Regions from separate parts of the Halomonas sp. I5-271120 genome, predicted to be linked through region 3. Evidence: predicted binding sites of a transcription regulator. Region 3 holds the regulator's gene; each other region holds the start of a gene.
The links. Region 3 encodes PhoB, which activates phosphate uptake and scavenging genes when phosphate is short. Its sites were predicted from a motif close to TGTCATANNNNTGTCANA; they were not measured.

Region 1: the regulator PhoB is predicted to act here: its motif matches at 1,670-1,687, upstream of Q2K57_RS04550 (DUF6482 family protein).
Region 2: the regulator PhoB is predicted to act here: its motif matches at 4,689-4,706, upstream of Q2K57_RS08535 (UDP-2,3-diacylglucosamine diphosphatase).

Annotation. Positions count from the first base shown of each region.
Region 1 covers NZ_CP130701.1:1,037,737-1,047,762, forward strand. The annotation lists gene Q2K57_RS04540 (cryptochrome/photolyase family protein) at 1-502, shown strand, start outside; gene Q2K57_RS04545 (thiol-disulfide oxidoreductase DCC family protein) at 502-915, shown strand; gene Q2K57_RS04550 (DUF6482 family protein) at 1,231-1,533, opposite strand; gene Q2K57_RS04555 (hypothetical protein) at 1,793-2,086, opposite strand; gene dnaB (replicative DNA helicase) at 2,215-3,603, opposite strand; gene Q2K57_RS04565 (carbohydrate porin) at 3,812-5,329, opposite strand; gene rplI (50S ribosomal protein L9) at 5,741-6,187, opposite strand; gene Q2K57_RS04575 (hypothetical protein) at 6,203-7,054, opposite strand; gene rpsR (30S ribosomal protein S18) at 7,067-7,294, opposite strand; gene rpsF (30S ribosomal protein S6) at 7,319-7,702, opposite strand; gene rlmB (23S rRNA (guanosine(2251)-2'-O)-methyltransferase RlmB) at 7,846-8,634, opposite strand; gene rnr (ribonuclease R) at 8,743-10,026, opposite strand, start outside.
Region 2 covers NZ_CP130701.1:1,911,262-1,921,287, forward strand. The annotation lists gene metK (methionine adenosyltransferase) at 1-888, shown strand, start outside; gene Q2K57_RS08520 (sodium:proton antiporter) at 1,113-2,360, shown strand; gene ahcY (adenosylhomocysteinase) at 2,516-3,910, shown strand; gene Q2K57_RS08530 (glutathione S-transferase family protein) at 3,988-4,650, shown strand; gene Q2K57_RS08535 (UDP-2,3-diacylglucosamine diphosphatase) at 4,771-5,589, shown strand; gene Q2K57_RS08540 (AraC family transcriptional regulator) at 5,698-6,456, shown strand; gene Q2K57_RS08545 (AEC family transporter) at 6,417-7,358, opposite strand; gene Q2K57_RS08550 (DMT family transporter) at 7,585-8,493, shown strand; gene metF (methylenetetrahydrofolate reductase [NAD(P)H]) at 8,735-9,577, shown strand; gene Q2K57_RS08560 (TRAP transporter fused permease subunit) at 9,806-10,026, opposite strand, start outside.
Region 3 covers NZ_CP130701.1:1,691,773-1,701,798, reverse strand. The annotation lists gene ubiA (4-hydroxybenzoate octaprenyltransferase) at 1-713, shown strand, start outside; gene phoB (phosphate regulon transcriptional regulator PhoB) at 941-1,630, shown strand; gene phoR (phosphate regulon sensor histidine kinase PhoR) at 1,638-2,942, shown strand; gene cysZ (sulfate transporter CysZ) at 3,161-3,907, opposite strand; gene phoU (phosphate signaling complex protein PhoU) at 4,028-4,756, opposite strand; gene Q2K57_RS07565 (acyl-CoA thioesterase) at 5,053-5,460, shown strand; gene Q2K57_RS07560 (TRAP transporter substrate-binding protein) at 5,514-6,614, opposite strand; gene uvrD (DNA helicase II) at 6,803-8,998, opposite strand; gene hexR (transcriptional regulator HexR) at 9,129-10,016, opposite strand.

The sequences.
Region 1 (10,026 bases), 650 kb from region 3:
GATGGTCACGGGTAACTTCGCCCTCCTCTGCGGGGTCAAGCCGGAAGCCCTCTGCGACTGGTATCTGGCGGTGTATGCCGATGCCTGTGAATGGGTCGAGCTGCCCAACACCCTGGGCATGGTGCTGCATGCTGACGGCGGCCTGATGGGCTCCAAGCCCTACTGCGCCTCGGGCAAATACATCGATCGCATGGGCGATCACTGCAAGCACTGTCGCTATGACCCAAAACACGTCACCGGCACTCATGCCTGCCCCTTCAATAGCCTCTATTGGAATTTCATCGAAGCGCACCGCGACGTCCTGGCCGACAACCCGCGCATGAAGCTGATCTATAGCTCACTTGGCCGCATGAAAGACGAGAAGCGTGAGGCCATGCGCCAGCAGGCCGACGCCTTCCTGGCGCGCCTGGACACGGCGCCCGCCTATGGGCGAGGCCAGCACCTGGCAGGCTATCGTGACGCCGATAGCTCAGCCCCCACCACCTCCCAGGAGCCTTCCTGATGTCCCCAACCGCCCCGTCACCCCGCCATGCCGTCTCCCCCGTGACGCTCTTTCACGACGGCCATTGCCCCTTCTGCCAGCGCGAAGTCGCCTGGCTCGAGCGGCATCCGCGCCGCGAACGCGTCAGGCTGGTCGATATCCAGGCCGATGACTTCGATGCGGCCGCTTGGGGGCGCTCCTTCGACGCCATGATGGGCCGCCTTCACCTCGCTGATGCCAAGGGCGCCTGGTTCGTGGGCATGGATGCCAGCCGGGCACTGTATGCCGTGCTGGGCTATCGGCGGCTGGTAGGACTGACGATGCTGCCGGGCCTGGCCTGGTGTTTCGACCGCGGCTATGCGTTCTTCGCCCGCTATCGGGTCAGGCTGGGTAACTGGTGGCAAGCAAGGCAACGCCGGCAAGAGAAGGCCTGACGGGATAAGGGCTTGAGAGAGAGCGCTTTAGTGGGAAAGCCTGCCCATGGAAGTGAGGCTTGATGGCACGGACTAATAGTATGGCCTGATAGTACGGCTTGATAGTGCGGGATAACCCGCCACCGGTGGCATGAACGCTCGTTCAAGGAGCGAGGGTGGCAAGTCGTAATAGTGGCAAGTCAATGAAGCCGGCGATATGCCGGAAGTGCTGATTGAGTCGTGGTCTGAAGCGCGCGGTGTGAGGCGCACAGTATGAAGCGGAAGCTCGGCAAAGGGCATGATCCACACCGATGATGCGGTGCCCAACCATGGCGCCTAGAAGACCAGCGGCATACGCGAGCTGAGCGCATCGTGGTAGTGGGCGTCACGGCCGATCACCTCGTCGTGGGCCACATACTGCACCAGATAGGCCCGGTGGACGCCGACCCGCTTGAGTTCCAGATAGATATCATCGAGGGCGCGAAAGAGCATCGGCTTGCCGCGCTGGGTCAGCAGATGACGCGCGCCCTCGATATCTTCCAGTTCCACTTGATAGAAGCGGCTGCCGGCGTGGCTGATGACGCGAATTTCGAAGTTGTCGTGTCGCTTGGCGAAAGCCTTGAAGTCTTTAAGTTCCATGCTGTCCTCCTGGATCGCAGGCTGGTGGCCGGACTCGATGACAGCCTGCCATGAGGCCCGGTAGTGGCGGCTCTGAATATAACGGGACCCGATAGGCTGGCTCCAGATATACCTAGGGCACAGTTTGGCTGTGCCCCATGACGGCAATATGACATGTCGCCCTCACCGTTGTGACCCTGGCCGCTACGCCATGTTCCACTCAAACAGCACTTCCGCCACCACGTCAGCCAGCACTGACGCCATCAGTGATAATCCGCCATCACTGATAGTCGGCAGGATCAATGGCCTTGCCAAGGGAGTTGCGGTCGACCCAGTTGCCGGCCTTGGTTTCCTTGTAGCGGAACACCACCTTGTCGCCGACCGCGACCGGGATCTCGGAATCCTCAGTCTGATAGCTGAAGGTCTCGCCATCGACCACTAGTCGGTAGCGATACAGATCGGGCATGCCGAGCCATTCCTTGAAGGGCCCTTCGCGCTCGACTTCCTGAAGTTCGCCGCGTCCCTCGAGTTTTGGGGTCCGCTTGCGGTTGCCGCGTCGAAATCCGCCTGCCATAAGCTATCCTCGTTCCACTGACTGATTCATCTGACTGGTTCATTAAACTGGTTCATGGGACCAAGCCGGGCATTATACGGCGGCCCATTGCAGTCTCAACCATGATCCCCGCGCCGTGGCAGGTGCGACTATTCGCCGAAGTGCTGACCGTAGCTATCCGGCGCCAGGTCCTCAAAGCGGGTGTACTTGCCGATGAAGGCCATGTGCACCGTGCCGATGGGACCGTTACGCTGCTTGCCAATGATCAACTCGGCCAGTCCCTGGTTATCGGGGTTGTCCGGGTTGTAGACCTCATCGCGATAAACGAAGGCGATGACGTCAGCGTCCTGCTCGATGGCCCCGGACTCGCGCAGATCCGACATCACCGGGCGCTTGTTGGGACGCTGCTCCAGGGAGCGGTTGAGCTGAGATAGCGACACTACCGGGCAGCCAAACTCCTTGGCGAGCCCCTTCAGGGAGCGCGAAATCTCGGAAATCTCGCCGGTGCGGTTCTCGGAAAAACCGGGAATCTGCATCAACTGAAGGTAATCGATCATCACCAGGCCGATATTGCCGTGCTCGCGCACCACCCGGCGGATGCGCGAGCGCATCTCGTTGGGAGACAGCGCGGCGGTATCGTCGATAAATAGCTGCTTGTCTTTCAGCAGGTTGACCGCCGATGTCAGACGCGGCCAGTCCTCGTCCTCGAGCTGACCGGTGCGCACCCGAGTCTGGTCGATGCGGCCAAGCGACGACAGCATACGCAGCATCAGCGCCTCGGCGGGCATCTCCATGGAGAACACCATCACCGGCTTGTCGCTTGAGATCACGGCATGTTCGACCAGATTCATGGCGAAGGTGGTCTTGCCCATCGAGGGACGCCCGGCAATGATCACCAGGTCCGAGGGCTGCAGGCCCGAGGTCATGTCGTCGAGATCGCGAAAACCGGTCGACAGCCCGGTCATCTCGCCTTCCATGTTGAACATTTCATCGATGCGATCCACCGCCTTGGCGAGCAGGTCGCTCATGCCGATGGGGCCGCCGGTCTTGGGGCGATCCTCGCTGATCTGGAAGACCAGCCGCTCGGCCTCGTTGACCAGCTCATCGGCCGGTCGCCCCTGAGGCGCAAAGGCACTCTCGGCGACCTGGCTGGCCGCTTGAATCAGCTTGCGAAGCGTGGCCCGCTCGCGAACGATCTCGGCATAGGCGCGGATATTGCTCGCCGACGGGGTGTTACGGGCAAGCTCGGCCAGATAGGCGAGCCCGCCGACGGTATCCAGCTGATCGCGGTTCTCCAGCGCCTCTGACAGCGTCACCACATCCAACGGGTGCGAGCCCTCGGCCAGGCCTGCCATGGCATTGAAGATCAGTCGGTGCTCGTAGCGGTAGAAGTCGCCGGCCACCAGCTGCTCGGAGACCGCATCCCAGGCCGAGTTGTCCAGCATCAGACCGCCCAGGACGGACTGCTCGGCCTCCAGCGAATGGGGCGGCACCTTGAGCGCAGCAGTTTCCTGATCGAGCTCGACGGGTTCGTTCATGGAGTCGGGCACCTTCGGTGATTCGGTAAGCGGCGCTCATTCTACCCCATCCCTGCGACACACCCCATTCCTGACCGGGCTTCCTGGCAACGAAAAAACCCGCTGGCCATGAGGCACGCGGGAAGGATCGATACACCGAGCTGGCGACGAGGGCGGACGTCGCGACACGCCCGCCCTGTCGTTACCTGCAGTATGGTTGAGTTTTACATTAGAACCAGACTTCTGTTTGCACGCCAAAGCTCCACTGACCGCCGGTGAAGCCGTCTTTGCCGAAATCATCGGAAATATCGTCACCGGCGCTGTCGGTCGCCGTGTTCAGGACGTAATCGTTGAGCTCGTCGTCCCAGTCGGTGTAAGAAGCAAACACACGGATCTCGGGACGCTGCCAGAAGCCGCCCACCTGAGGCTTGAAGGTCGGAGCGATGGTGAACTTGCTCCAGTTGCCGCTGACCGCATTGCGAGACTTGTAGTCTTCGGGCTGCAAGTCCATGTACTGATAGCTGGCCTCGTACTGCATCTCGAAGTTCTCGGTCAGCTCATTGGCCAGACGCACGTTCACCCCTGACCACTGGTATTTATCTCCCGCATCGAAGCGATCTTCACTGGTTTCCGCGAACACGGAAGGCGCGACCCGCCAACGAGGTGCCAGATAGGTGGTGCCATAGACGGCCAGACGCGCCGCCGAGGCATCCTCGGTGAGGTCACCGTTGGTCCCCAGCGACTTCACTTCGGCCCCCAGGCCCTGACCATAAAGCAGCGCGGCCTTGAAGCTGCCCTCACCCAGGCCGAAGAAGCTGTCGCCATGGTAGGCCAGCATGGTGTGGATACCGCTGTCTGCCACCTGTGAGCCATTGCCCAGATCGCGGCTGTCGTTGTCGGCCGCCGACATGGCGTTGATCATCCACTGCACCTTGCCGAAGTAATTATTGGCGGTGAAGATCAGGTTATCGGTGTTGCCGGTCAGGTTGGGTGATGTGCTGTCGACGGGATACTCGCTGAAACTGCGGCCATAGAGTGAGAAGTTGGCCTTCCAGCTATCGCCAAGCTGTACGTCGTAGATACCGCCGCCGGTCCCCGACAGGAAGATGACATCGGAATCGATCCAGTGGATGTCGAAGTTATCGCGATCAAAGCGCTTGCCCGCCCAGATCGAAGCATTGGCGAAAGCGCCGGTAAAGCTCGGCAAATCGCTGAACTCGGCATAGACCTGGCGCACATTGAGACTGGATTCATCGGCGGTCCAGTCGTTACTGGTGGTCACTCCATCGGCGATCATGGTGCGGTAAAGAGCCTTGGCACCGTTGTCGTAGGTCTTGCGGTAGTTCAGAACCGACTCGACGTAGGTATCCGGTTCATTACCCAGTCGGCCCACATAGCCTCCTACACTGCCCGCAGGCGTCACGGTTGGGCCACCCGGAATACTCTTGCCATCGTCACCGACCAACAAGCCGGAGCGGGCATAGGCGTTGAAGGAGAAGCCTTCTTCACCGCTGGCTTGGCGGGCGACCTCATCCAGACGCTCCTGGCCGGCATCAACGGTCTCCTCGACCGAAGCAGCGCGGGCTTCGGCGGCATCGGCGCGTGCCTCGGCGGCGGCGACACGGGCTTCGAGATCGGCCAGGCGCTGTTCGATATCGCTTTGCTGGGCGCTGGCCAGGCCGCTCAGGGTGAAGCTGGCAACGGCTATAGCGGCGACGAGCGGGGTTCTCAGCATGGCTGCATTCATGGGGGCGAGTCCTTTTATGCTTGTTGTGTGTAACACCGGGGCTAGCAGTCTTTATCGATTAAGATGACCGGCGAGAACGGATATCGCCGATGTCATCGAATAGCCCCTGAACGACCCCTTCCGCAAAACAGGAGTCATCGTTCAAAGCAAAACTTAATCGTTTAAGCCCGCCCCCGCAAAAGGAAATCGACCCTGTTCCGACCAATGTCTAAACAAGATGGGGGAGCGCTATCAGTCGAACCGTCATCCGCAGTGGCAGTTCCATCAGGGGGTGAACTGCCCATATCGGGAAGGTCGAAGGACGAAAAGCGCGCACAAAAAAAGACACACAGGGAAATCCCCGTGTGTCTCTTCATGTCGTGCGTCACGTCATGCGCATCGAAGATGCAGCGTGACTCGCTCGGCGACGACTTACTCGGCGACGATTACCACGCGCACGCTGGATGCCACTTCGGCATGCAGCTGCAGGTCGATATCGTATTCGCCAGTCCGGCGAAGCGGACCTTCCGGCATGCGGACTTCGCTCTTGGCGAGGTCGATGCCGGCCTGGGCGATGGCTTCGGCCAGGTCGCGCGGACCGATGGAACCGAACAGCTTGCCGTCTTCGCCAGACTTGGCGACCAGCGAGAGCTCGATTTCGGCCAGCTGTGCAGCGCGGGCTTCGGCTTCGGCCTTGCGCTCGGCGGCCTGAGCTTCAAGCTCGGCACGCTGGGCTTGGAAGGCTTCCAGGTTTTCTTTGGTTGCCGGAACGGCCAAGCCGTAAGGCATCAGGTAGTTACGGCCGTAACCGGGCTTGACGGTGACCTTGTCACCCAGGCCGCCCAGCTTGCCAATGTTGTCGAGCAGAATGACTTCCATCTCGTGAACCTCTTGTCAGACGCTGCGGGCCAGACGCGTGCGGAAGTCCGCAAACGTATCGATCAGAGCCAACAGCAGCACAATCAGAATCGTGGGCCAAGTAGTGATCAGCAGTACGTAAAAGATCACCAACCAGAGCCCCTTCATCCCCTTGAGACCAATAATTCCGTGAATCAGCGCGATGCCCGAGATCAGCAGGGGTACCCAGGCAAGAATCGCCAGCCCCGGCAACGCCAGCAGCGAGCCGAGAATCCCCAGCACCACCAGGGTCACCAGCTCCCGCGGCGCCAGCCGCAAGGAATGAAACTCCTCGCGGAAGCCGCCGGGGTTATAGAGCCCGGATTGCCAGCCGCGCGCCATGGCCAGGCAGGCCACGGCGAGCAGCAGCACAATGATGCCGCTGACACCACCGACGATCAGGGTCGCGAGTGCCTCGGTGGAGATGCCCTGACGGGTCAACTCCTCCAGCATTCGCTGGGCCTCCGGCGAGCTCTGACTGAGCTGATCGAGCAGTGCCTGGCTGCCACCCGGTGGCAGAAAGACGCCCAGCTGGACCATGGCGGCTCCGGCTAGCGAGCCGCTGATCAGCGCCTCGGACCAGCGCAGGCGCTCTCTGAGCACCACGCCCATCAGAGTCACCAGCAGCAGGGTCGCCAGCGGGATCACATCTCCCTGAACCCACCACCATCCTGCAGGCAGGCCGGCAGCCAGGATCACCGGCAACGCCGATGCCATGCCCTGGCGCAGAGTGACCAAGCCAGCGATGGCGGCACTCATCCAGAACAACCAAGGCACCAGCCCTGCAAGCGCGGCCCCTCCGGCAGCGTAGGGCAGCCCCCGCATCATCCAGCGGGCAATCGACAGCATCACGCGAACGGCTTACTGGTGGCTATCGGAGTACGGCAGCAGAGCCAGGTAGCGCGCGCGCTTGATAGCGCTGGACAGCTGACGCTGGTAGCGTGCCTTGGTACCGGTGATGCGGCTCGGAACGATCTTGCCGGTCTCGGTGACGTAGGCCTTGAGAGTGTCCAGATCTTTATAGTCGATCTGCTTCACGCCTTCGGCGGTAAAACGGCAAAACTTACGGCGACGGAAAAAGCGTGCCATGTAAAATCCTCCTGGCGGTGCGTATCAGTTAGCTTCAGCGGTTTCGGTACGTTCGCGCGGCTTGTCTTCGCGACGCGGACGCTTTTCTTCCGCCGGCTTCATCATCGGTGAAGCTTCGGTGATGGCTTCCTTGCAACGCACGACCAGGCTACGGATGATCGCATCGTTGAAGCGGAAGATATTCTCGATTTCTTCGAGGGTCTCGCCGCTGCACTCGACGTTCATCAGCACGTAGTGAGCCTTGTGGATCTTGTTGATCGGATACGCCAGGTGACGACGGCCCCAATCTTCCAGACGATGAACGCTGCCGCCGCTCTCGGTGACGAGGCTGGTGTAACGTTCGACCATCGCCGGAACCTGTTCGCTCTGGTCCGGGTGGACCATGAACACGATTTCATAATGACGCATAGTGTCTCCTTTCGGTTTGACAGCTTCCATAGGGCTATGTCGAAGGTCAGCCTTCGCAGCACCAGGGGAAGCAAGGAGTGATTTAACGGGTGTGTTGTCTGGCCGCAGTCCGACCAAGCCGAACAATTGTAGTGACCGTCCGGCTAGCTTGCAAGCTGGCGCTGCCGCAGAGCCTCGAACAGGCAGATACCGGTGGCCACCGAGACGTTGAGGCTCGACACGCTGCCCACCATTGGCAACTTGACCAGGTTATCGCAGGCTTCGCGCGTCAGCCGCCGCATGCCCTTGCCTTCGGCGCCCATCACCAGCGCGCAGGGCCCGCTGAAATCGCCGTCGAAGACGCTGGCGTCGGCTTCGCCGGCGGTGCCGGTGATCCATACGCCGTGATCCTTCAGCTTGCCCATGGCCCGCGCCAGGTTGGTGACCTGATAGACCGGCACGCTCTCGGCAGCCCCGCAGGCGACCTTGCGCACGGTGGCGTTGAGCGGCGCGGCCTTATCCTTGGGCACGATGACGCCATCCACGCCGGCCGCATCGGCGCTGCGCAGGCAGGCACCGAAGTTGTGCACGTCGGTGACACCATCGAGGATCAGCAACAGCGGCGGCGTGTCCTTGGTCCAGCCCTTGAGCCGGAGCCACAGAGACTCTTCGCCCTCGACCGATAGCGGCGGACAGAAGGCCACGATGCCCTGATGCGCCGCGCCCTGGGCCAGCGCATCGAGGGTGTCGCGGGGCTGGAGCTGGACGCGGGTACCGAGACGACGAGCCTCGTCGAGCAGCTCGGCCAGGCGAGCCCCTGCATTGCCGTCCTGCACCCAGAGTTCGCGCGGGGCCTCGCCCCTCGCCAGCAGGGCGCGCACCGCGTGCACGCCATATACCGCATCGAGGCCAGCGGGGGCCTTGGGCCCACGCTGGCCGGGACGTCGTTTCATGATCGGCTTTTCCTGATAGTTCGTAGCATGCCGGCGCCTGGCGCCTGGCCATGATGCTCAGCAATAAGCACCTGGCCTTGTTTTAAGCACCTGGCCTTACGCCTTTGCTCAGCGCTTGGCGCCGCCGCCTCGCGGCTTGCGCGGCCCGCGGCGACGGCCTGACTTGGGCTTGTCACCCTTGGGCTTATCACCTTGCGGCTTGTCGCTGCCCGCCTGCTCGGTGCCCGGCTTGCGGCGCGGCGCACGCTTTTGACGCGGCTTGTCGTCGACCAGATCGAAGTCGATCTTGCGGTCGTCGAGATCGACCCTTGCGACCTGCACGGTGACACCGTCGCCCAGCCGATAGCTGACGCCGGAACGCTCGCCCTTGAGGCGATGCTTCTCGGCCTCGTAGTGGTAGTAGTCGGAGGGCAGCGAGGTGACGTGCACCAGCCCTTCGACATAGACATCATCGAGGCGCACGAAGATACCGAACTGGGTAACCGAGGCGATGGTGCCTTCGAAGACATCGCCGACCTTGTCGGACATGAACTCGCACTTGAGCCAGTCTTCCACGTCGCGGGTGGCATCGTCGGCGCGCCGCTCGGTCATCGAGCAGTGCTCGCCGAAGTGCACCATCTGCTCGAAGGAGTACGGTGCCCAGCGGCTGGGCGGCTCCACCGAGGCGCCGTCGGCGCGCAGCACGGTCGAGGTCTGGCGCGGCCCACGGATCACCGAGCGAATGGCGCGGTGCACCAGCAGATCCGGATAACGGCGGATCGGCGAGGTGAAGTGAGCATAGGCCGGATAAGCTAGGCCGAAGTGCCCTTCGTTCTGGGGCGAATATACCGCCTGGTTCATCGAACGCAGCATCACCGTCTGGATGATATCGGCATCCGGGCGATCCTTGATGACCTCGCGCAGCGCCTGATAGTCCTGCGGCGTCGGCTCGTCGCCGCCCCCCAGGGAAAGACCCAGCTCGTTGAGGAACAGGCGCAGGCGATCCAGACGCTCAGGCGTCGGCGGCTGGTGAATGCGATACAACGCCGGGAGATCATGCTTGTCGAGGAAGCGCGCGGTGGCGACGTTGGCTGCCAGCATGCACTCTTCGACGATCTTGTGGGCGTCGTTGCGCGAGCGCGGGACGATGGAGTCGATCTTGCGCTCTTCGTTGAAGAGGATCGCCGTCTCGGTGGTCTCGAAGTCGATGGCCCCGCGCTCGCTGCGCGCGGTGCGCAGCAGCTGATAGAGCTCGTGCAGCTGCTCGATCGACGGTACCAGGGAGGCGTACTCATCACGCAGTGCCTGGCCTTCGGGGCTCTCCGGCTCCTGCAGGATCTTGCCGACCTTGTTGTAGGTCAGTCGCGCATGAGACTGGAAGACCGCCTCATAGAAGCGGTAGCGGCTGATAGC
Region 2 (10,026 bases), 220 kb from region 3:
AAGCCCGAAGATCAGGGTGCCGGCGACCAGGGGCTGATGTTCGGCTATGCCACCAACGAGACCGACTCCTTCATGCCGGCGCCGATCCACTACTCGCATCGGCTGGTCGAGCGTCAGGCAGAGCTGCGCAAGAGCGGCATGCTGCCCTGGCTGCGGCCGGACGCCAAGAGCCAGGTCACCTTCCGTTACGGTGACGACGGCAAGCCGGTGGCCGTCGACGCGGTGGTGCTCTCGACCCAGCATGACCCGGAAATCGATCAGAGCGACCTGCGCAAGATGGTCAAGCGCGAGATCATCGAGCAGGTACTGCCCGCCGAGTGGCTGACCGACAGTACCCAGTACCATATCAACCCGACCGGCAAGTTCGTGATCGGCGGCCCGGTGGGTGACTGTGGCCTGACCGGCCGCAAGATCATCGTCGACACCTACGGCGGCATGGCCCGCCACGGCGGCGGCGCCTTCTCCGGTAAGGACCCGTCCAAGGTCGACCGCAGTGCCGCCTATGCCGGCCGCTACGTGGCCAAGAACCTGGTCGCTGCCGGGCTTGCCGACAAATGCGAGATCCAGGTCTCCTACGCCATCGGCGTGGCCGAGCCGACCTCGGTGTCGGTCAACACCTTCGGCACCGGCAAGATCAGCGATGCCAAGCTCATCGAGCTGGTGCGCGAGCATTTCGACCTGCGCCCGAATGCCATCACTCGCATGCTCGACCTGCTGCATCCGATGTATCAGCTGACCGCGGCCTATGGTCACTTCGGCCGCGAGCCGTTCGAGACCAGCTATCAGTGGACCGACGTCAACGGCGAACTACAGACCGAGACCTTCACGGCCTTCCCCTGGGAGAAGACCGACAAGGTCGAGGCCCTCAAGCGCTCCGCCGGCGTTTAAGCCAGTGCTGGTAGGCCGGTTTGATGGGACCCGCTTCGGCGGGTCCTGTTGTTTATGATTCTGTTGTTCATGACCACGTAGCTCATGACCAAGTAGCTCATGACCAGGTAGCTCATGGTCAATTAGTGCGTGGCTACCTGCATGTGGCCACATGTTTGTGGCTTGGCCACCCCAGGCCGCTCCACCCTCGCTAGTATGTTGTCATTCGCCAAGGATGCGCCTGAATGCTCAATCTTGCTGCACTCTTCATCACGCTCACTGCGCTGTGCATGTGGTTCAACCAGCGGGTGCTGCGCCTGCCCCCCACCATCGGGGTGATGGCGATCGCCCTGGCGATGTCGTTGATGGTCATCGCGCTCGATCATGTGACGGTGACCACGGTATTCGCCCAGGCCGCCGAGACCTGGCTTGAGCGCATCGACTTCAACGTGCTGCTGATGGACGGCATGCTCTCGCTGCTGCTGTTTGCCGGCGCCCTGCACGTCGATCTCTCGAAGCTTCACCACTACCGAGTCTCGATCGGTTTGCTGGCGACACTCGGGGTGCTGGTCTCCACCGTGGTGATCGGCAGTGCGGCCTGGTGGCTGTTCCTGCAGGCTGGCCTGGCGGTGCCTTATCCCTTCTGCCTGGTCTTCGGCGCGCTGATCTCGCCGACCGACCCCATCGCGGTGCTCGGCATCATGCGCAACGCCGGCGCCCCGGTCGACATGGAGATTCGCATCGTCGGCGAGTCGCTGTTCAATGACGGGGTAGCGGTGGTGGTGTTCACCGCGCTGCTGGGGGTAGCCACCACCTCCGGCGGCGAGGGCATCGACATCGGGCATCTGGGACTCCTGTTCATCGAGGAAGCCGGTGGTGGCATCCTGCTCGGCCTGGCCCTCGGTGGCCTGGTCTATCGGCTGATGAACAGCATCAATCAGTATCAGGTCGAGGTGATGCTGAGCCTGGCGCTGGTGGTCGGCGGCTACGCCTTGGCGTCGTCTCTGCATCTCTCGGGGCCGATCGCGATGGTGGTGGCCGGCCTGATCATCGGCAACATGGCACGCAACGGCGCCATGTCAGAGAGCACTCGCCGCTACCTGGATGCCTTCTGGGAGCTGATCGACGAGATCCTCAACGCCGTGCTGTTCGTGCTGATTGGCCTCGAGCTGGTGCTGATGCCGCTGAGCGTCGAGGTGGTCGGCATTGCGCTGGCGCTGGTGGCGGTGATTCTGGTGTCGCGTTTCCTGATCATCGGCGTGCCGCTCAGGCTGCTGTCGAGCCGCCATGACTTTCGTGCCGGCACTACCCGCGTGCTGACCTGGGGTGGGCTGCGTGGCGGTATCTCGGTGGCCCTGGCGCTGTCGCTGCCCGACGGCGAGATCCGCAACACCCTGGTGGTCACCACCTACGTGATCGTGCTGTTCTCGATCCTCGTTCAGGGCCTGACCATCGGCCGGCTGGTCAGGCATGTATTGAAGGTTCCGCGCTAGGCGTCCTGGGCATCCAAGGCGCTCGGTCGGCGTGGTGAGAGTCGGGTAAGCCTCCTATATTAGGTGGCAGTACCGGTTGTTAGGTGCCCGTACCGCTGTCAGGTATCAGTACCCTCTCGCTTCGTTGACTGAGGTGTTGCATGAATCGACCCGCCATGTCCGCTGTACCGGCCGGTGACCACAAGGTCGCCGATTCCTCCCTGGCCGACTGGGGCCGCCGCGAGATTCGCATCGCCGAGACCGAGATGCCGGCGCTGATGAAGATCCGCGAGAAGTACCGTGGTGCCCGGCCGCTGGCAGGTGCGCGAATCAGCGGCTGCATCCATATGACCATCCAGACCGCGGTGCTGATCGAGACCCTGGTCGTGCTGGGGGCCAGCGTGCGCTGGTCGTCCTGCAACATCTTCTCGACCCAGGATCATGCCGCCGCCGCGGTGGCCGCGGCGGGCATTCCGGTGTTCGCCTGGAAGGGCGAGACCGAAGAAGAGTTCTGGTGGTGCATCGAACAGACCGTCGAGGGCCCGGATGGCTGGGTGCCGAACCTGGTACTCGACGACGGCGGCGATCTGACCGCGCTGCTGCATGAGCAACGCCCCGAGCTCCTTGAGCAGATTCACGGCATCTCGGAGGAGACCACCACCGGGGTGCATCGCCTGCACGAAATGCTGCGCGATGGCCGGCTCAAGGTGCCGGCTATCAACGTCAACGACGCCGTCACCAAGTCGAAGAACGACAACAAGTACGGCTGTCGTCATTCCCTGTCGGATGCCATCAAGCGCGGCCTCGACCACCTGCTAGCCGGGAAGCAGGCGCTGGTGGTGGGCTATGGCGATGTCGGCAAGGGCTCGGCGGCCTCGCTGCGCCAGGAAGGCATGATCGTCAAGATCGCGGAGATCGACCCGATCTGCGCCATGCAGGCCTGCATGGACGGCTTCGAAGTGGTATCGCCCTACCTCGAGGGGCATAACGGTGGCGCGGCCAGCATCGATGCGGCCCTGCTCGGCAAGATCGACCTGGTGGTCACCGCCACCGGCAACATCGACGCCTGCGATCCGTCGATGCTGAAGGCCCTCAAGAAGGGGGCGGTGGTGTGCAACATCGGCCACTTCGATAGCGAGATCGATACCGCCTACATGCGCCGCCAGTGGCATTGGGAAGAGATCAAGCCGCAGGTCCACAAGGTCTATCGTGACAGCGATCCGGGCGACTTCGACCCCGAGAGCGACGATTACCTGCTGCTGCTCGCCGAGGGCCGCTTGGTCAACCTGGGCAACGCCACCGGCCATCCGTCGCGGATCATGGATGGCTCCTTCGCCAACCAGGTGCTGGCGCAGATCCATCTTTTCGCGGGCCGTTTCGCCGACCTGCCGATAGACGAGCGCGCCGCCGCCCTGACACTTTCCGTGCTGCCTCGCCACCTGGACGAAGAGGTCGCCCGCTACATGGTCGAAGGTTTTGGCGGGGTGATCACGCGCATGACCCAGGCGCAGGCAGACTATCTGGGGCTTGACGCAGAGGGCCCCTTCAAGCCGGATAGCTATCGCTACTAGCCACGTTCGAGGGGCTCGTCTTCGCCGCAGGCGTCGTCGGCTGCCGGCCATTGATTCCCAGCCAAGGAGCGACCCAGATGACCACACCCGTGCATATCGTCGGCCCCCAATTCAGTAATTTCGTGCGCAGCGTTCAGCTGTGCTGCGAGGAGAAGGGCATTCCCTACAGCCTGGGTGCCGAGATCGAGGGCCGCCCGATGGCACTGCACTCATCCGAGCACTATGCCCTGCATCCTTTCGGCAAGGTGCCCATCCTGCTGCACGGTGACCGGCGCCTGATCGAGACGCCGAGCATCTGCCGTTATCTGGATGCGGCCTTCGAGGGGCCCGCCCTGCAGCCGGAGGCGACCTGGCAGCGGGCGCAAGTCGACCAGTGGACCGGGATGCTCGCCCTCTACGTGGATCAGGCCCTGGTACGTCGCTACCTGCTGGAATTCGTGTTTCCCAAGGGTGAGGGCGGGGCCGTCCGCGAGGATGCGGTGGCGGCGGTTCAACCGGAGGTGGTGCGTCTGCTTGGCTTGCTGGAGCAGCAGCTGGCCCAGGGCGACTACCTGGTCGGTGATGACTTTACGATCGCCGATGCCATTGCCGCGCCGATGCTCGACTATCTGGCCGGCATGCCTTCCGCTAAGGATTTCCTGGCCGAGACGCCTCGCCTGATGGCGTATATCGAGCGGCTACGGGCCAGGCCTGCTGCGGCCAGGGTGCTGGTGGCGCCGGACCTAGGGCGCACTGCCTAGTCGCCCCGCTTCAGGGTCATATCCAGGCGCTACCGGACTGTCACGGTATCGTCACCGCGGCGCCATGGAGGCGTCATGGCGAGGCCTCATTGTTGAGGGGCGTTCGAAGGAGGCCGCCCCATGACTACCCCGCCGATTGCCTTGACCGACTCCCGTACCCTGTTCATTTCTGACCTGCACATGGGCACGCCGGACTGTCAGGCCGCACTTCTCGATAGCCTGCTGCGCCGGGTGCGCCCCAGAAGGCTCTATCTGGTTGGTGACATCATTGACCTGATCGCCATGCGCAAACGCGCGGTGCTGCCCACCGCCCAACAGCGTCTGGTGGCGCGCGTGCTTCGCCTGGCCCGCGGTGGATGCGAGGTCATCTACATCCCCGGCAACCACGATGCCGCCCTGCGCCAGCTGTGTGGTCTCAAGCTCTACAACGTGCGCATCGAGCGGCGCATGATCCACGTCACGGCCGACAACCGGCGTCTGCTGGTCAGCCACGGTGACGAATTCGATACCCATGTGCGCATGGCGCCCTGGCTGATGGCGCTCGGCGATGGCATGCACCAGTTCGTGCTGTCGCTGAACCGCTGGTGCAATCACGGGCGCCGTCTGCTGGGGATGCCCTACTGGTCGCTGGCCGCTGCCTTGAAAAACCAGGTGGGTGCGGCGCGCCGCTACGTCGAGCAGTTCGAACAGGCGGCCCTGCATCAGGCCGCTCGAGAAGGCCTCGATGGCTATATCGGTGGTCATATCCACAAGGCCGGCTTCGCCACCGGTCCGGGCGTGCTGTACTGCAACGACGGAGATTGGGTCGAGCACTGCACGGCGCTGATGGAAGATGGCGAGGGCCGGCTCAGCCTGATCGACTGGCAAGGGCGGGTGATCGACCTGGAGCCGGCCGTTGAGCCGCGACCCATGGCAGAGGCGTCGTTGGCCGGGGCCTGATCACCCGGCGCTCTCTTCTGGGGCTGTTGCTACTGTCCATCTTGCTCCTGTCCATTGAACAGCCTTGTACGTTGCCGGGGGTGTGCTTCAATGGGGCAGGAGGTTTTCATGACCGTCACCGATCCCCCTGTGTCTCCCCTTATCGCCGTGCGCTCCTATCCGGATCGCGTGCTCAGCGACCGCCATGGCTATCACCAACTGCTGCTCGGGCTCGAAGGCGGGGTCGAGCTGGAAGTGGCCGGCCGTGGCCGCCGCGTCGAGCCCGGGGTGCTGGTGCCGATTCCCGCAGGGGAGACCCATTATTACCTGGCGCCGCGGGACAACCACACCCTGGTGGTCGACCTGCCGCAGGCCTGGTGTGAAACGCTCGCCCTGGGCATTGGGCTCGCGCCCGATGCGCGTCGCCTGCCTCCGGCGCTGATGGCAAGCGCTAGACAACTCGAGGAAGGTGATTCGACGGCCCTGGCCGCCTGGCTGAGCAGTGCGATGAGGGTGCCGGCGCACACGGCCGGCGAGCCGCGACTGCGTTTGCTGCGCCTGCTGCCCGAGATCGAGGCCGATCTGGCCCGGCGCTGGCGGGTCCGGGACTGGGCGGCCCGCTGTCACCTGGCCGAGGCGGCCTTTGCCCGCCAGTTTCATGCCCTGACTGGCCGCTCACCTCATGCCTGGCTGGTCGAGCGCCGCCTCGCCAAGGCCAAGACGCTGATGGCCGAGACCTCCGCCAGTATTACCGAGATCGCCCTGGCCTGCGGCTTTGGCGATACCGCCCACTTCTCACGCACCTTCCGCGAGCGACATGGCCTATCGCCGCGGGGCTGGCGGCAGGCTCAGCCCATCGCCACCAGCGCCAGCAAGCCTTCCAGATAGCGCGGCATCACCAGCGGGGCAATCAGGGTGCTGATCAGCACGGCAAGCGCCGCCTTTTCGGCCCGGCTGCCGAGCTCCATGGCCACCACCACCAGATTGGCGGCCAGCGGCACCACCCCGATCAGCAGCAGCGCCAGGGCCAGTTCCTCGTCGATGCCGATGGTTGCCTGCAGGGTCAGGACGGCACCGAGGCTGACCAGCGGCCAGAGCCCGAAGCGTACCGCCAGCGAGGCGCCGATAAAGCGCAGGTCCAGCTCGCTGAAGCTGACGCGTCCAAGGGTCATGCCGATGATCATCATGCCGAGCAGGGTGTAGGTGGGCGGGAAGACCTCGAATCCCTGCATCAGCGCTGCCGGAAGCGGCAGCGCCAGGCCGCTGACGATCAGCGCGGCGAGGAAGGCGTAAATCAGCGGCAGGCGCAGGATCTTGTGAAGGCTCTCGCGCACCGAGAAGCGCCCGCGGGCGCCGATATAGAAGCCCAGCGTGAATTCGAAGAGGTTCATGCCGAGCAGACAGAACAGATACTGGGTCACGCCATCCGGTGACAGCAGCACCATGGCCACCGGCAACCCAAAGTAGCCGGTGTTGGCGGTGCCGGCGGAGAAGGCCAGCAGCGAGCTTTCCTCGGCGGCGAAGAAGGGGCGGGCGAGTCGGCCGACGATCAGACACATCAGGCTGGCGGTGACGAAAACCCCCAGCGTCAGCAGCAGATAAGCCGGGGTGGGGCCGCCCAGCACCAGGCCGCGAAAGACCGTGACCGGGGCGATCACGTAGATCAGCAGGCTGGCAATCGGGCGTGGGTCGAGGGACAGCTGTCGGGCACAGATCACCCCGAGGCCAACGAAGGCCAGCAGCATCCACAGCGGAGCCAGCAGGGTGGCGCCAAGGTCGAGCTCCGCCATCGGCATCTCCTGATGTAAAACCCTCATCATGCCTGCCAGACGTTCGCCTGTCAGGCGTCTCGAATGGGGGGGCGCCTCACCGCTAAGAGACGCATCGCCTCATGAGTCACGTCCGCGGAAGATTCGGCCGGCGAGGGTCAGGATTCGACAAGTTCTCGGTGCTGGCTTCTGCAAGGCTAGAGGCCTGGTTGTCACCCTTCGTCACCCCGCCTTCAGGAGCGATGCCATGCCCGATGCCACGACCCCCGACACACGCGCCACCGCCATCGGTGCCACTACCGTGCTCAACTGGGCGCTGCTGGCGGCCCTGACCCAACTGGCCGGCCCGGTGCCGCCGTTTCTGCTCACGGCGCTGGCCTTTGCGGTGGCCTTCGTCTGCTTCGCCGTCTGGCTTACCCTGCGCGGCGAATCGCTTACCGTGTCAATGCGGCTGCCGCCGGCCGTCTGGGCACTGGGGGTTGGCGGTCTTTTCGGCTACCACGCCCTCTATTTCGTGGCCCAGCAGAACGCCCCGGCGGCCAATGCCGGCCTGATCAGCTATCTGTGGCCGCTGTTGATCGTGCTGTTCGTGGCGCTGTTACCGGGGGAACGCCTGAAGGCTGTGCATGTGATCGGCGCCCTGATGGGTTTTGCCGGTGCGGCCCTGCTGATCGGCGGCGATGTCTCGGGTGAGGGCTCTGTCCTTGGCTACGGGGCGGCGATCGCCTGTGCCTTCCTGTGGAGCGGCTATTCGGTGCTGTCCCGGGCCGTGCGCCAGGTGCCGACCGCGGCCGTGGGCGGTTTCTGCCTGGTCACCGCGGTGCTCGCCGCGCTTGGCCACCTGCTGTTCGAACCGTCTCGCTGGCCAGAGGGGCTGGGGTGGCTTGGGGTGCTCGGGCTCGGCCTGGGCCCGGTGGGTAGCGCTTTCTTCACCTGGGATCGGGGCGTCAAGCACGGCGACCTGCGCCTGCTGGGGCTGTTGTCCTACTTCACGCCGCTGCTCTCGACCCTGGTGCTGATCGCCTGCGGCTATGCCGAACCGAGCGGCTCGCTGACCCTGGCCGCTGGGCTGATTACCCTTGGTATGCTGATCGGCAGCGGCTGGCTGCGCTGGCCGTGGCGGCGAGGGGCTTCACGAACCCGGGATGCGTCCTGAGTGCGGTGTGTGGGCCTGAGTGTTAGGCCCACAGGTTATGCTTGGCCCGATTCTTATATGAATGAAATCGATACAGAGGGCGTGAAACTTTCATTAGTCGGGGCTTACGGGGGACGTCACAATGAGCGGATCACAAGGTCCGCCGATCATCACCGGGTGCCTACCGCGCCGGGTATGACCGAGGCCATGAACAAAATGACAGGCAGCGTCGCCGTTCAGGCGACCGATGAGGGTTGAGTCCATGAGTGCACACGAGCATCCGCTAGGCATCAGTTTCGAGTTCTTTCCGCCCAATACCGAGGCGGGCAAGGAAAAGCTGCTCGGCGTGCGCGATGCCCTGGCCGCTCGCAACCCGCGCTTCTTCTCGGTGACCTACGGCGCCGGCGGTTCGACTCAGGCCCGCACCACCCAGACCGTCAAGTCGGTGCGCGAGTCCGGCATCAACACCGCGCCGCACCTGTCCTGCATCGGCAGCGACAAGGGCGAACTGCGGGAGCTCTTGGCTCAGTACCGCGAGGATGACATCAATAGCCTGGTGGCGCTGCGCGGCGATTTGCCCTCGGGAATGGGCGGCATCGGCGAGTTGCGCTATGCCAACGAGTTGGTCGAGTTCATCCGTGAGGAAACCGGCAATCACTTCGAGATCGCCGTGGCCGCCTACCCGGAGAGCCATCCTCAGGCACCGAGCTTCGAACGCGATCTCGAGAACTTCGCGCGCAAGGTCAAGGCCGGCGCCAACCTCGCCATCACCCAGTACTTCTTCAACCCGGATGCCTACTTTCACTTCGTCGAGCGGGCACAGAAGCTGGGCGTCGAAACACCGATCATCCCCGGCATCATGCCGATCACCAACTACACCAAGCTGGCGCGCTTTTCGGACGCCTGTGGGGCGGACATACCGCGCTGGATTCGCAAGCAGCTCGAGGCCTACGGCGACGACAGTGAGAGCATCAAGGCCTTCGGCGAGGAAGTGGTTACCCGCCTCTGTGAGCGGCTGCTCGACGGCGGCGCGCCGGGCCTGCACTTCTATACCCTCAACCAGGCCCAGGCCTCACTAAACGTGTTGGATAACCTGAGGGCCTGATGGCGCCCTTGAAGAAGAGTGCTGAACCGGTCGCTTGATAGCACCGTTTAACGCCGACGCAACGCAACGGGGCCCCGCCATTGGCGAGGCCCCGTTGTGTTATCGGTGGAAAGAAACGTAGAAAGAAGCATGGACAGGCTCGTGCTTCAGAACCTGCTCGGGAACCTGAACCGCCCCGCTACCCTGATGGGGAACGGGGCGGTGTCAGGGGCTTGCTCAAGGGCTTGCTCAGGAGCTCGCCGTGGCGCCGTTGCCGCCGGCTCCCTTGCTGCGTTGCATCAGGAAGACGGCGGCGCCGATGGCGATGCCGGCCAGGTCGGTGATCAGGCCGCCATAGATCATGCATACGGCGCCGGCCAGCAGCACCAGACGAATCAGGCCGTTGATGTGGCCGAAGAACCAGGCCTGTACCGAGGCCGCCAGCAGCACGATGCCGAGGGTGGCGGTGA
Region 3 (10,026 bases):
GGGTCTACCTGATGCGAGCCGCGGGCTGCGTGGTCAACGACTACGCCGACCGCCACCTGGATGGTCACGTCAAGCGCACCAAGGCACGGCCGCTGGCCACCGGGCGCATTGCGGAGCGCGAAGCCAAGATGCTGTTCGCGGCCCTCGTCGCCGCCTCCTTCGTGCTGGTGTGCTTCACCAACGGCCTGACCGTGCTGCTGTCGGTGGCCGCCGTGGCCCTGGCCGCGGTCTATCCCTTCATGAAACGCTATACGCACCTGCCCCAGGTCGTGCTGGGGGCGGCCTTCTCGATGGCCATTCCGATGGCCTTCTCGGCCGTGACCGGCGCGGTACCGCTGGAGGCCTGGCTCTTGTTCGCGGCCAACCTGTGCTGGACGGTGGCCTATGATACGCAATACGCGATGGTCGACCGGGACGATGACCTGAAGATCGGCATCAAGTCCACGGCGGTGCTGTTCGGGCGCGCCGATATCCTGATGATCGGGCTGCTGCAGCTCTTGACCCTTGGGTTGCTGGGACTGATCGGTACCCGCCTGGCACTAAGCGGCTTCTTCTGGCTGGGGCTTGGCGCCATGGCCGCGATCTTCGTCTATCAGTACACGCTGATTCGCGGCCGCGACCGGGATCGCTGCTTCCAAGCCTTCCTCAACAATCACTGGGCGGGGCTGGTCCTGTTCGCCGGCCTGGCCCTGTCGCTGTGGCCGGCGCCCTGAAGCAACTGCCGGACGAAAGGTGCGCCCCCTGAGGTCGGGGCCAAGAAAGGGGCGGAGCAAGAAGAGGGATACGCCCGGGTCAGAGCCCTTGATCTAAGCCCCTGATCAAGGGCCTTGGTGAGCCCCCTTGGTGAGAGCCGCCTGTCATGGCAATGTCATGTTAGCGTGGTGGAATCGTCATCATCTTGTCATTGTCCTTATCTTTGTAAGGCCAGGAGGCCAGCCAGATGAGCACCAAGACCGTCCTGATCGTCGATGACGAAGCCTCTATCCGCGAGATGATCGCCATCGCCCTGGAGATGGCCGACTATCAGGTCCTCGAGGCCGACAACGCCCAGACCGCGCATGCCATGGTCGTCGACCATCAACCCGACCTGCTGGTCCTTGACTGGATGATGCCGGGCATCAGCGGTATTGAGCTGGCCCGCCGCCTGAAGCGCGACGAAGCTACCGCCGAGCTGCCGATCATCCTGCTCACCGCCAAGGGCGAAGAAGACAACAAGATTCAGGGGCTCGAAGCCGGGGCGGATGACTACATCACCAAGCCCTTCTCGCCCCGCGAGCTGGTGGCCCGCCTCAAGGCGGTGCTGCGCCGCGCCACGCCCAAGGGCGTCGAGCAGGCGGTCGAGGTCGAGGGGCTGCTGCTCGACCCTGCCAGCCATCGCGTCAGCACCCACGGCGCTCCGCTGGATATCGGCCCCACCGAGTATCGCTTGCTACAGTTCTTCATGACCCACCAGGAGCGCGCCTATACGCGCAGTCAGCTGCTCGATCAGGTGTGGGGCGGCAACGTCTATGTCGAAGAACGCACCGTCGATGTGCACATCCGTCGCCTACGCAAGGCCCTCGGCGAGGCACACCAGCACCTGATTCAGACCGTGCGCGGCACGGGCTACCGCTTCTCTGCCAAGGGCTGAGCTACCTATGAGTCTCTGGGCCCTGGAATTCTGGCGCCTGGCCTGGCTGGCCGGCGTTCTGACCATGGCGGGCCTGATCTTCGACGCTCCAGGCCTGGGTCTGGCACTGGGGTTCGGGATCTATCTGCTCTTCCATCTGCGCCAGCTGCGCGCCCTGCATCGCTGGCTGACCCAGTCGCGACACGCTGACCCACCCGAGGCCAGCGGTATCTGGGGTGAGCTCTTCGATCGCCTGCACCATCACCAGAAGGCGCAGGCCAAGACCCAGCGACGCCTGCGTAACACCCTGCAACGCATTCAGGATTCCTCGGAGGCGATGAGCGACAGCGTGGTGATGCTCGACCGCCGTGGCGACCTGGAATGGTGGAACAGCGCCGCCGAAACCATGCTGGGGCTGAAGACTCATCAGGATCGTGGCCAGCACATCACCAACCTGATCCGCGCCCCGCGCTTCGTTGAGTACTTCGACAAGCGGGCCTACCGAGAGCCACTGACGCTGACCTCGCCGATCGACGATCGACGCGTCCTGCAGTTCCAGCTGACGCTATATGGCGACGATGAGCGCCTGCTGATGGCCCGCGACATCACTCGCCTGCATCGTCTGGAGCAGATGCGCCGCGACTTCGTGGCCAACGTCTCCCATGAGCTGCGCACCCCGCTCACGGTGCTGACCGGCTATCTGGAGACCTATGCCGACCATGCCGAGCTGATGCCGCCGCGCCTGGCCAGGAGCCTTGGCCAGATGCAGGACCAGGCCAAGCGCATGCAGAACCTGGTCGATGACCTGCTGATGCTGTCGCGCCTGGAGATCGACCAGCCCAATGCGCACAGCGAGCGCGTCTCCGTGCCGCCCCTGCTGGAAGCGATCCAGCACGACGCCGAATCCCTGTCGGGCGGCCGTCACCAGATCAGCCTCGACATCGAGTCGAATCAGGCACTGCGCGGTGACCCCAAGGAGCTGCGCAGCGCCATCTCCAACCTGGCCTTCAACGCCGTACGCTATAGCGGCGAGGGCTGTCATATCGTCCTGCGTTGGCGCGATCACCCGGCGGGCGCCGCCCTGGAAATCGAGGACAACGGCGAGGGCATCGACCCGGTGCATATCCCCCGCCTCACCGAGCGCTTCTACCGGGTCGACAAGGGTCGCAGCACGGCAACCGGCGGTACCGGCCTGGGACTGGCCATCGTCAAGCACGTACTGCTGCGCCACGACGCCCGCCTGGAAATCTCCTCCTACCCCGATCAGGGGTCAGTGTTTCGCTGCGTTTTCCCCAGCAAGCGCCTGGTCGAGGATCAAGCGGCCCACGCCTGACGCGACACCCCAGCTTTAGCCGCATTCACGACAGGCCCCATCCTCAAACGATAGCCATGGCAATAGTCGCCATGGCAAGAGTAGCTATGACAGTAGTCGCTCTGAGAACGAAAAAAGCCCCGCTAGCGGATAGCAGGGCTTTTTTCGTCACGGCCAGGCGAAATCAAGGAAAGAAGGCGAAACAAGGAAACCATGCACGCCGGGCCACACCATGGGGCTCAGCGGCGGGTCGCTACCGCCTCTCCTGAAGCGCCAAGCTCGCGATAGTGGCGATCCCACATCAGCACCGAGCCCGCCACGGCGCCGGGCAGCAGAAAGAGGTTGGCCAGCGGAATCCAGGTCAGCAACGTGACCCAGCCGCCGAAGGTCAGGGTCGGCCACCAGCGACGGCGCAGCCGGCGGCGCATATCGGCGAAGCTGACGGCGTTGTTGTCCATCGGGTAGTCCAGATAGGTGATCGCCATCACCCAGGCCGAGAACAGCAACCACAGCGGCGGCGCCAGCAGGTTGGCCACCGGCACCCAGCTCAGCACGAACAACAGCGCCATGCGCGGCACAATGTAGGCAAGCTTGACCAGCTCGCGGCCCAGGGCATCGACGCCGGTGCGCACCAGGCCACGCTCGTCCTGCGGAGGGCGGCCAGTCTGCTGCGCCTCGACCTTGGCCGCCAGAAAGCCATAGAAGGGAGCAGCGATCAGGTGCGTGACCAGGGTGAAACTGAAGAACACCACCAGCACCAGAGTCACCACGAAGAGCGGCCAGATCAGCCACTCGAGCCAATTAAGCCAGCCCGGGACCATCGTCATCCAGCCATCCAGCCAGCCGCCGAAATGGCTCAGTACGAACTGAAGCCCGGCGACATAGACCACCAGATTGACCAGCATCGGCAGAAACACATAGCGTCTCAGACCCGGACTGAAGACCAGCCGGGTTCCTCGGGTCAGCGCCGTCAGGGCGTTGAGCATCCTCTCGCGACTCCTTCTCTCGATATACAGGTCACTAGACGTGTACATCCTGGATAAAACAACGCCGCCGCACGAAGCGGCGGCGATTTCGGCTGCTTGATGCCGCCATGGCGGCTATCGTCACTTGCGCTGCTTGAGCGCTTCCTCGTCGAGGTCGTCCGGATTGATATGGCGGATATCCAGCCCTTTAACCAGGTAGATGACGTACTCGGCCAGGTTGTTGGCATGATCGCCGATGCGCTCCAGGGCGCGCAGCACCCACATCACGCTGAGCACCGAGGTGATGGAGCGCGGATCTTCCATCATGAAGGTCATCAGCGAGCGCATCGCGGTCGTGTATTCGCTGTCGACGGCCTCGTCTTCGTGGACCACCTTGAGCGCCAGATCGATATCGAAGCGGGCAAAACTGGTCAGCGAATCGCGCACCATGTTGCGTACGCGCTCGCTGATATGGCGCACCTCGACGAAGCCCTTCTTGCCATTGTCGGACTCACTCAGCGACAGAGCGTTGCGGGCGATCTTGGTGGCCTCATCACCGATCCGCTCAAGATCGGACACGGCACGGGTGACCGCCAGCACCAGGCGCAGGTCGGAAGCCGCCGGCTGACGCCGCGCCAGCACCCGTGTGCACTCCTCGTCGATCTTGATCTGCATATCGTTGACGGTCCGGTCCTGCTCGGAGACCTGCCTTGCTAGGCTCGAGTCGCCCTCGAGTAGGGCAATGACGGCATCCTGAACCTGTTTCTCGACCAGGCCACCCATGGCCATCAAGTGATTCTTGAGATCCTCGAGCTCATGATTGAACTGGCGGGAAATATGCTGGCTGTGGGTATCGCTGGTGATATCCATGGTGACACTCCTTGAGGACGCGCGGCATATCCTTGCGCCCGAGTTCGTATGCTTGGATCCGCGCGAGCCGCGGTACTGAAAGCCCTGTCACTGGCGAATGCGTCAGGGTGTCATAGCGTGCCTTGGGAGTATGACGCAACCAGGTTGCAATACGATGACGGTGAGCTCCCTGACCGTGGGTGGTGACGCCTGGGGCCGGCGTATATGATGACAGCGTCGGCCGCGCCCAGCGTGGGCCATCCTTGCCTTCATGTTACTACACCTTCGACAACAACAAGCCCACTGGAAACGCCGCCATGACCGATATAGATGACGTTCCCACGCCTCAGGGCCAACTGACCCTAAAACTGCTGGCCACCCGCCAGGACACCAACCTCTATGGCGACATTCCCGGCGGCTGGCTGGTCAGCCACATGGATCAGGCCGCCGAGCTGGCCGCGGGCCGCATCGCCCATGGCCGCACCGCTACGGTGGCCATCGAGGCCATGGACTTCCTGTGTCCGGTACGCGAGGGCTCGGTGGTCAATATCTTCACCGAACTCCGCGAAATCGGTCGCAGCTCGATCAAGATCAACGTCGAGGTATGGAGCCGTCCACCCCACGAGCGCAACCCCGATGAGCTTCACAAGGTGACCGAGGCGCGCTTCGTGATGGTGGCAATGGACGATAACGGCCGCATACGCGCCGTGCCCAACGGCCGTTGATCCACCACAGCGCCATTGAGCAACAGCCTCGCTTGATCAATATCGACAATGGATCAGCCGCTGACCAGTTCCCGCGTTTTCAGATAGGCAAACTCGCCGATATCGCTGAACGGCCGCACCAGCGACTGGAAGGCGCGGTAAGACTCGAGGATCTGCCGGGAGTCTTCGTCGGACTCGGTCTGTTTCGCCAGCACGTCCTGTGACGACGTATAAAGCGCCTTGATCACCTCGTCGGGGAACTGACGCAGCTTGACGCCATGATCCTCGACCAGCGTTTTCAGCGCCTCGGCATTGCGCAGCGTGAATTCGTCGATCATCGCCAGGTTGGCGGAACGCGCCGCTTCCATGACCACTACCTTGAGATCATCCGGCAGCGCCTGCCAGGCATCCAGATTGACAGTGCCCTCGAGAATCGCACTGGGCTCGTTCCAGGCCGAGGTGTAGTAGTAGTCGGCGACCTGATGCAGGCCGAAGGCCAGGTCGTTATAGGGCCCCACCCAGTCCGCGGCATCCAGCACACCGGTCTGCATCGAGGTGAAGATCTCGCTCCCCGGCATGTTGAGCGTGGTCACGCCGATGCCGTTCATGGCCTCGCCGGCAAGCCCCGGCAGGCGCAGCTTGAGCCCCTGCATGTCCTCCAGCGAATTGATTTCGCGCTTGAACCAGCCCGCCATCTGGGTGCCGGTGTTACCCACGGCGAAGGGCTTGAGGTTGTACTTGGCATAGAGCGCATCCCAAAGCGCTTGCCCTTCTCCCTGGTACAGCCAGGAGTTGGTTTCCTGGGCGGTCATGCCGAAGGGCACGGCGGTGAACATCTGCGCCGCCGGTACCTTGCCACGCCAGTAATAGGAGGCCGAGTGGCCCATCTGGGCAGTGCCCGACGAGACCGCATCGAACACTTCCAGCGCCGGGACCAGCTCGCCGGCCCCGTAGACGTCGACGCGCATGCGCCCGCCGGATAGCTGCTCGATGCGCTTGGCGAAATCGTTGGCGCCGGTCCCCAGGGCCGGGAAGTTCTTCGGCCAGGAGGTGACCATCTTCCAGGTAATGGTCTCCTGGGCGCTGGCGGTGTTGACGAAGGGCGCCGCGGCAATGCCGGCAGCGCCGGCGCCGAGGGCGGTAAGGAAGTGACGGCGGTGAAGGGGGCGTGACATGAAGAATGCGGCTCCGGTTAGCGGATTATCGGTATGGTGTTGCTGGTGTCCGCCACAAAGTATGCGCGAAGCCCGAATTGTCCGGCAAGCCCGCTGCTCGTCTACCTGTCATGGCCCGCCTTTCTTGCCCGCTTCACCTGTGTCTTGCCTGCCTGACTTCCATTGCCCGCCTGGCGTCCACCGCTAGCCTATAGCGGCGTCAGCTTGGCAAACCCCAGCACCAGCCACTTGTCGCCTTCGCCCTCGAAGCTGACCTGCACCCGGGCGCGCTCACCTGCGCCCTCGGCGTTGAGGATCACCCCTTCGCCGAACACCGGGTGGCTGACCCGCTGCCCAAGCGACAGCGAAGGCAGGTCGTCGCCGCCGTCAACAGAGGACTGGGACGGGGCATGGCCAGCGGTCACCGGCCGCGAGATCTGGCCGCGCAGGCGCACTTCCTCGAGATACTCCGCCGGAATTTCGCGCAGGAAGCGCGACGGCCGCTGGAAGGTCTCCTTGCCGTGCAGGCGGCGAAGTTCGGCGTGGGTCAGGTAGAGCTTGGTCATGGCCCGCGTCAGGCCCACGTAGCACAGCCGGCGCTCCTCTTCTAGGCGGCCCGGCTCTTCCATCGACATCTTGTGCGGGAAGAGGCCCTCCTCGACGCCGGCGATGAATACCACCGGAAACTCGAGCCCCTTGGCCGAGTGCAGGGTCATCAGCTGCACGCAGTCTTCGAAGTCGTCGGCCTCGTGATCGCCGGCATTGAGCGCCGCCTCGGCAAGAAACGGCTCCATCGCGGCGGCGCCCTCGCCGACCTCCTGGCCGTTCAGGGCATCGCCCTGGGTGAAGGCGCGGGCGGCATTGACCAGCTCATCGAGGTTCTCGACACGGGCCTGGCCCTTCTCGCCCTTCTCGCTGCGGTGGTGTTCGACCAGCCCGGACTGCTGGGTGACGTGGGTGATGATCTCGTGCAGCGCCATGCCAGCGGTGTCGTTGTCGAAGCGCTCGATCAGCTCGCTGAAGGCCCGTACCGCATTGCCGGCGCGGCCCTTGAGGGTGGCGTCAGCGAGGCAGTCGTGCAGCGCCTGCCACAGGGAAACGTCAGTGATCCGCGCCCGCTCGCGCAGAATCTCCACGGTGCGGGTGCCAATGCCCCTAGCCGGCACGTTGATCACCCGCTCAAGAGAGGCGTCATCCTCCCGGTTCAGCAGCAGCCGCAGGTAGGCCAGGGCGTTCTTGATCTCCAGGCGCTCATAGAAGCGCTGGCCGCCGTAGATGCGGTACGGCATGCCCTGGCGGATCAGGGTCTCCTCGAGCACCCGCGACTGAGCGTTGGAGCGATACAGGATAGCGATCTCACGCCGCGCGGTGCCTTCCTTCACCTGGGAGGCGATGGTATCGACGATGTAGCGCGCCTCGTCCAGATCATTGAAGCCCGCGTACAACGAGATCGGCGCGCCGCGCTCGCCGTCGGTCCACAGCTCCTTGCCCATGCGCCCGGTGTTCTGGCTGATCAGGGCGTTGGCCGCCTCGAGGATGGCGCTGGTCGAGCGATAGTTCTGTTCCAGACGCACCGTCTTGGTGTCCGTGAACTCCTGCTCGAAGCGGCGGATGTTCTCGACCCGGGCGCCGCGCCAGCCATAGATCGACTGGTCATCGTCGCCGACCACCGTGATGCCGGCCTGTTCGCCGGTGAGCAGCTTAAGCCAAGCGTACTGCAGGGTGTTGGTGTCCTGGAACTCGTCGACCAGCACATGGGCGAAGCGCTCCCGGTAGTGGGCGAGCAACGCTGGATTATCGCGCAGAAGCTCCAGGCTTCGCAGCAGCAGTTCGCCGAAATCGACCAGGCCACCGCGCTCGCAGGTCAGCTGATAGCGCTCGTAGAGCTCGACCATCTGGCCGAGATAAGCATCGCCATGGGTCTGCACCTGATGGGGGCGCAGGCCTTCTTCCTTGCAGCCGGAGATGAAGTACTGCACCTGGCGCGGCGGGAAGCGCTCGTCGTCGATGTTGTGGTCCTTGAGCAGACGCTTGACCAGGCGCAGCTGGTCATCGCTGTCGAGGATCTGGAAGTGCTGGGGCAGGCGAGCGTCCTGCCAGTGGGTGCGCAGCAGCCGATGGGCGATGGAGTGGAAGGTGCCGACCCAGACATTGCGCAGCGACTGACCCAGCAAGGCTTCCAGCCGGGTGCGCATCTCCCGGGCCGCCTTGTTGGTAAAGGTCACGGCGAGAATGGCATAGGGCGACAGGCCCTCGGTGCGCATCAGCCAGGCGATTCGATGCACCAGCACCCGGGTCTTGCCCGAGCCGGCACCCGCCAGCACCAGCATGTTGCCCTGGGGGGCACTGACGGCCTCGCGCTGGGCCGCGTTGAGGTGATCGAGAATCGCCGTGACGTCATCCATAGCGGGGCACTTCGGGTCGAAAAATGGACGCCTAGCTTAGCATAATCAGGCCCCGGGGCGGGCCGTCTGCCGGCGCCGCTGCCGTGCTTTTCAGGAAGTCATCATGGAGCCAACACGGGCCGGCATGCCACTAGTCCTGCGGGTCGTCACTCTCACCCGGCGCATCCTCTTGCTCGGGAAAGCGCAGCGGGTTGAGGCTCTTCTTGACCGCCTTGAGCTGCTCGGCAAGCTTGGGCCCACGGGTCTTGGCCACCCCCACCGCCAACACGTCGATCAGTACCAAATGCGCGATGCGTGAACTCATCGGCGTATAGATCTCGGTGTCCTCGTGGACATCGATATAAAGCGGCATGCTGACCTCGTCGGCCAGCGGCGAGTGGCTGGGGCACAGACCGATCACCGTGGCCCCCACCGCGCGGGCGCGCCTGACGCTATCCACCAGCGCCCGGGTGCGTCCGGTCTGGGAGATCGCCACCACCACATCGCCCTGCTTGAGTGTCGCAGCGGACATGTTCTGCATGTGCGGGTCGGTATAGGCCGCTGTGGATATCTGCAGGCGAAAGAACTTGTGCTGGGCATCCGCGGCCACCGCACCGGAGGCGCCGAAGCCGTAGAACTCGACCCGGTTGGCCATGGCCAACGCATTGATGGCCTGGTTCAGCGCCTCGTTGTCCAGCCGGTCGCGCACCGACAGCAGGGTGCCGACGGTGGAGTCGAAGATGCTGTGAGAAAACTCGGCGACGCTGTCGCTGTCGTTCATCGAGAACTGGGCGAACTGGCTGCCCGAGGCCAGCATCTGCGCCAGCTTGAGCTTGAAGTCCTGAAAACCGTTGCAGCCCAGCGCCCGGCAGAAACGTACCACCGTAGGCTCGCTGACCTTGGCCTCGGTGGCCAGATCGACGATGCGCATGTGGATCACTTCTTCTGGGTTGCGCAGCACGAAGCGCGCCACCTTCTGCTCGGAGCGGCGAAAGTGCTCCATGCGATTTCTCAATTCATCGAACAGGGCACGGCTCACGGAAGGCTCC